One region of the Halobacillus sp. B23F22_1 genome, then DNA from elsewhere that is predicted to be linked to it. Evidence: riboswitches for the same ligand, from Rfam matches in the RefSeq annotation. Region 1 holds a riboswitch; the other holds the start of a gene.

Region 1 (3,123 bases):
TAGCACGGAATACATTGACTAATGTAGCCGTAATCCAATTTAGTAATTTATTATCCCATAATCCTCCGGGCCCAGATAAATATAACAACAAACCCAGAAGCAAGCCCAGAATAAATGTTCCAGCAACTGATACGGTTGTCATGTAGAGTGTTTCATTTGTAGCTTCAATCATATCTTCCATTTTCACATTAGGAAATAGCTCTTCAAGCATTTGGACTCACCTCCACTTCAACGGAAGTCGTGCGAATGTAATTAATGGATTGACTCACAACTTCTTCGTCTCCAACTAGCTGGACAAGCATAGTCCCATATGCCCCTTTTTGTGTTTGGGTAATTTTACCGTGAAGAATATTAATATCAACTTCAAATCTGCGTGATAAATCACTAATAAGTGCTTGATTCGTATTTTCTCCAACGAAATGGAGTTGTATAACTTCCCCGGAGCGATAATTTTCTTGAATGAGGTTCAATGAATCTTCTCGATCAGGATCCCCCATGACTTGATCCACAAAACGTTTCGTGACTTTTTCTTTAGGATGCAGGAATACATCAAGAACATCTCCAGATTCCACTACTTTCCCTTGCTCCATAACGGCCACGCGATGGCATATTTTTCTTATTACATGCATTTCATGGGTGATAAGAACTATGGTCAGCCCCAGTTTTTCATTTATTCCTACAAGTAAATCTAAGATCGAATCTGTTGTTTCTGGGTCTAACGCAGAAGTCGCTTCATCGCATAGGAGAACTTTAGGATTGTTAGCTAAAGCTCTTGCAATACCTACACGCTGCTTTTGGCCTCCGCTTAATTGAGACGGGTAAGACCCCCCGCGTCCACTTAAACCGACGAGCTCGATTAACTCATTTACACGTTCTTCCCTATTCTTTCTAGATACGCCGGCTATCTCTAGAGGAAAGGCAATATTATCAAAAACCGTTCGAGACCAAAGTAAATTAAAGTGTTGAAAAATCATCCCAATTTCTTGACGGGCTAACCTCAAATCATTTTTCTTTAACCCCGTCAAAATTTCATTATTTAACTCAATCTCTCCACTTGTAGGCTCTTCTAGGCGGTTTAATAATCGAATAAAAGTACTTTTCCCTGCACCACTATATCCGATGACCCCAAATATTTCACCTTTGTCTATAGACAGATTCAACTCGTCTACTGCACGAACTTCCTGATCTTTTGTTTGAAACACTTTTGTTAAATCTTTGATGGAAATCATGTACTCCACTCCTAACTAAAAAACGCTTTTCTGTATAAGAACAGAAAAGCGCATCCACTTTCGTATCTGTTCTCTCATCTGTCAAAGTTTTTACTTTGCAGGATTTGGCACCTTCTCAAGTTTCGCTCACTTGACGGTTGCCGGGCATCAACGGGCCAGTCCCTCCGCCTCTCTCGATAAGAGGTTTCATTTTATTTTTTAGTTTGTTAATACACTAAATGACTTAAGTACCAAGATGGATTGTAGCACCCACTATTCTCTATGTCAACTAATAAAAATGTCCATAAAAAAACTCTTCACCACGTAGAAGAGCTATAACTCATTCTTCTTCTCATCTATCAAAGCAACTAAGCTTCGCTGGAAGGAGCACCGTGTACATCAACCGGTTGCCGGGCTTCATAGGGCCAATCCCCTCCGCCTCTCTGGATAAGTGAAGATGTGGATATACAATTGTTTATTATGTTAGCATTGTTCATTATACACGTCAATAAACCCTGAGAGGTGAATAAAAGATGAAAAAAGCACCAGATTTCGATCTAACTACCATTCAATCCAACAAATCATATCAACTTAAAGATGACTTAGGAAAAGTAGTGGTCTTAACTTTTTGGACCTCGTGGTGCCCCGATTGCCGAAGAGATTTACCTAAAAAAGAACACCTTTATCAAACGATGAACAAGGAAAAAGTTTCTATGATTACTATTAATGTTAAAGGAAGAGAACGTAGTTTTGAGGAAGCCGTTAATTATTTTAGAGAGCATATCACTCAACCTACATTAGTAGATGAAAATGTTGAAACTTACTTAAAATATAATGCACAAGGTGTACCCACTACTGTAATTATTGATCAAGATGGTTTCATAATTAATCAGTTTAATGATCAGGCTGATTTCCTGGAAATTGTTGAAGCTATAGGGAACGCTATTTAGATAGGAAAAATAGCGATTCGACGTATAATAAGTCTCGAAGTTTTCCTTTTACATCAACATGGGGATAAAGATCAGTAAGCTTTACTTTTCCTTCTAGCATTTCTTTTATGTTTTGAGGATTTCCTTTGATGTGAACCTGACGATGAAATTCATAATCGTGATCAATTTTAATTTCATTTGAGTTAACTGTAAGGGGAACCATTTTCTCTTCTTCTTGAATAAATATAACGATAGGTCTTTCTTTCCATAGGGGGAGTAGATCCTGTCTATCGTTAACACTATCCATCCATTCTAAAATAGTTTCCATACAAAACCCTCCTCTGTTGTACTAACTATTTCGTCATCAGAGGAGGGTTCACCTTTTTATCAATATAAGATTCGTTCGTCATTTCCCGGGAAATGACGCTATTTTCATACATATTCCTTTGTTTTTTCATACATATGAGAAACGGAGTGAAAAGCATAAGTTTTTTCTAGTGTGTAACCGTGTTTAGTAATTAATAAACAAGGCACACTCTTAATTTGATACTCTTGCATAAACTCTGGATATAAAGAAGCGTTCATTTCATGAAAAATCGACCGTCCAAATGTATGTTCGACAGTTTCTAAAAATGTCCTTGCCAAATGGCAAGTACCACAAAAGGGAGTATAAATATAAATAAGTGCCAATTCGTGCTCTTTAATCCTAAATGATTCATGATTTTCAATTACTAGCAAATTAAACCTCCTAAGCCCTATGTGAGATAGATAGGTTTCACCTTAAAATGATGGCTCAATAAAGCACGAGCAAGTTCAGATTCAGGTGTAGCAGCTACCTCTCTAAACATTTTATCAATATAGATGTGTTCTGCATGGGGTAATTCTGCAGTAAGTTGTTTTCGTAATTTATTACCTGAATCGTCTTCATCCACCAATATAAAAACAGGACGATGATCGAGATTATAATCCATAATAAGTTCTTCCAT
Region 2 (3,123 bases), on a different contig from region 1:
TGCTCATCTGGAATACCAGCGCTGAGCCGTTCTGCAAAGCTTTCTACAAGTGACCCTCTTAAGTAATCACTCTCCTCTTTTATTTTTTCCATTTCGCTAGGTGGACCGTGCTGTTCAGGAAATCTATTGTTCGTCATGCTTTTTTCCCCTTTCCTCTTAATACACATCACGTTGATAACGTTTGGCTTTACGCATATCAGCCAAGTATTGGTCAGCTTGTTCATCAGACATTTGGCCTTCTTGTTTCAGAATTGTCAGCAGAGTATCTTGAACGTCTTTTGCCATATACTGCTCATCCCCACATACATAGACATGTGCTCCGTTCTGCAGCCATTCATATAATTCTTTGCTGTGTTCAAGCATGCGGTGCTGCACGTATACTTTTTCCTCCGTATCTCTAGAAAAAGCAACATCCATTTTCGTCAGTATGCCTTCCTTTAACCATTGCTGCCATTCCGTTTGATAGAGGAAATCACTAACAAAATGCTGATCGCCAAAGAAAAGCCATGATTCCCCGTCCGCTTCCGTCTCTTCCCTCTCTTCTAGAAAAGCACGATACGGTGCCACCCCTGTACCGGCTCCAATCATCACAATAGGGGTTTCTGGATTTTCAGGAAGCTTAAAATTTTGATTTCGTTGTATAAAGACCGGCAGAGTATCTCCTGGTTCGGATCGCTCTGCACATTGCACGGAGCAAACTCCCGTACGCGGACGTCCATGAGCATCGTATCTCACAGCCCCAATCGTTAAATGAACTTCCTCTGGATTGGCCTCGGAACTGCTTGCGATGGAATAAAGACGGACAGGAATTTTACGAAGAATCGTGATAAAATCATGAACCGACCCCTCCCACGGAGCAAAATCTTGCACAAGATCAATTAGATCGCGTCCTTCTATATAGCCTTTTAAATCTTGGGAATTCTCTGGATTTATAAGCTCCTTTAGAGTTTCATTAGAAGAAAGAGATGCAGCTTTTTCTAACAAAGGCTTTGTTAAGCTCGTAATCTCAAAATGTGTCGTGAGGGCTTCACGGACAGAACGAATTTCTCCTTGCTTATTGATCGTCACTGTTTCTTCTGGATTCCATCCCATCGCCTGGATCAATTGCTCAACAAGCACGGGATCATTTTGTGGAAAGATGCCTAAGCTGTCTCCTGGTTTATACTGTAAACCTGAACCCTCAAGATCAAGCTCAAGGTGACGTGTTTCTTTGTTGGAGCCGCGGCCATTAAGATTAATATTTTCCAAAATTTCCGCATGGAACGGATTTGTTCTCGAGTAGACAGCGGGCGTATCTGCTAATGCATCAGCTGGCACCTCTTCCGCTACCGAACCACCGGATCCCTGCCCTGAATCAAGTTCTGCTACGGCCGCTTGAAACCACTCTTCAGCCGGCTCTTCAAAGTCTAAATCGCAATCGACTCGGGCAGCTAATCGTTCAGCACCTAATTCTTCCAGACGGTGATCAAATTCCTTACCTGTTTGACAGAAAAACTCATACGAGCTGTCTCCTAGTGAAAGGACAGAGAATCGCACACCTTCTAGCTTCGGTGCTCTTTTACTATGGAGGAAATCATATAAAGATAGTGCGTTATCAGGAGGATCTCCATCTCCATGAGTACTCGTCAATATCAATAAATCTTCTACCTTCTTCAATGCTTTCGGCTTAAAATCGTCCATCGAAGATACGGTCACGTTAAAATTTTTCTGTTCTAGCTTTTGTGAAAAGTCTTCAGCAAGCGACTGACAGTTTCCCGTATGAGAACCATACAAAATCGTTATTTCTCTTGTTTGACTTGCCACTGCTGCATCATTCGTTTCAGATGCTTGCGGAAAATCTTGCACAGCTGCATCTGTACCACTTAGCGGTACAGCCAAATATCCACTCAACCAAATTCTTTGATTTTCCGTTAAGGTAGGAAGCAGCCGATTCAATTGATCTGCTTGCTCCTGATTAAAAGGACTGTTCTTTTCCTTTAACTGCAACATTTCCACCTCACTCCATTTCGCATTGTAATCATAGCTGTTTACTCGGATTTAAATATAAAAAAATGTTTAAACGACTTCCTCCTCTTAAACATTAGCAAAAAACCCCCGCTTCTTAAAAGATAAGAAGAGAGGGTTTGATTGTAATCACCATTCTTCTTATCTTTCAGACGCTTCTTGCCTCTGCTGGAATTGGCACAGTATCTATTATATTCAACATAGACCCGTTGCCGAGGTTTCAAAGGGCCAGTCCCTCCACCTCTCAAAATAAGAAAACTCATATGCAATTAATGTAAAGTCATGAATGATAAATATGTTATGCTGAAATCGATGAATTGTCAATAGATTCCGAATAAATGACATAAATTCATTTTTAATTTTCAGTAGTCCTTTTTTAGAAAGCAGGCTCAATTCATAACCGTACTTCTCTTCTGACCATACCCAGAGGAAAAAATCAGTGTCAATTACAGATTTCTTTTCTCCATCCTTATTCTCAGCATTCAGTCTCAGAACATCTCGGTGCAGAATACTCGTTATCTTTCTCCTCTATAGTTATTACACTAAGCAAAACTATTTCAATGCCATATGATATAAAAGAGGGGTTAAAACCTCATGCAACTATGGAAAGAAGAGGATAACATGCACAATTATGCTAACCACAGAAGACGTTCCCCGTTTTGCCTCTTTCCGGGCTACAACTGGTGTGGGCCTGGGTGCAGCGGACCTGGAAGACCGATAAATGCAGTCGATGCGGCCTGCAAGTCCCATGACAAATGTTATTTAACTTATCGAGATTATTGTTTATGCGATCAAGCATTTATTAGACGATTAGAAGAATTACAAAATCCTTATACGAGAGAAGGCAGGCATGCTCGTAAGATGCTGCATTACATGAGGATACAGCGAATATTTACGTGTGGCTTTAGAAAACCTCGGTTTTAATAAGTATCCTGGAAGCCAGGCTCCTCCGCTTGTAGAAAAACCTAAGTTTTTCTATAAGCTTTTTTCTCGCCTTCAGGAGCCCAGACCATCGAGACCGCTGAAAAACTAAAGGTCGATGAAAGATAGAATTAAAAAAGCGTCCAGGCCAGTGCATCGCGGGAACAGCGCGAGCCGAAGATCCACTTGGTCAAGTGA

What was found. A riboswitch is a leader RNA that binds a small molecule or an ion and turns the genes downstream of it on or off. The one in region 1 is predicted to bind S-adenosylmethionine.
Region 2: it holds a riboswitch for S-adenosylmethionine, as region 1 does, so the genes downstream of both, ACGTNH_RS17195 (assimilatory sulfite reductase (NADPH) flavoprotein subunit) here and ACGTNH_RS07340 (methionine ABC transporter ATP-binding protein) in region 1, are expected to answer to the same signal.

What each region holds. Positions count from the first base shown of each region.
Region 1 is NZ_JBIEKE010000001.1:1,452,146-1,455,268, reverse strand. It holds gene ACGTNH_RS07345 (methionine ABC transporter permease) at 1-211, opposite strand, end outside; gene ACGTNH_RS07340 (methionine ABC transporter ATP-binding protein) at 204-1,229, opposite strand; SAM riboswitch class I at 1,301-1,412, opposite strand; SAM riboswitch class I at 1,558-1,662, opposite strand; gene ACGTNH_RS07335 (TlpA family protein disulfide reductase) at 1,742-2,158, shown strand; gene ACGTNH_RS07330 (hypothetical protein) at 2,151-2,465, opposite strand; gene ACGTNH_RS07325 (thioredoxin family protein) at 2,570-2,875, opposite strand; gene ACGTNH_RS07320 (toprim domain-containing protein) at 2,893-3,123, opposite strand, start outside.
Region 2 is NZ_JBIEKE010000003.1:431,655-434,777, forward strand. It holds gene cysI (assimilatory sulfite reductase (NADPH) hemoprotein subunit) at 1-137, opposite strand, end outside; gene ACGTNH_RS17195 (assimilatory sulfite reductase (NADPH) flavoprotein subunit) at 157-1,986, opposite strand; SAM riboswitch class I at 2,143-2,260, opposite strand; gene ACGTNH_RS17200 (phospholipase) at 2,626-2,928, shown strand.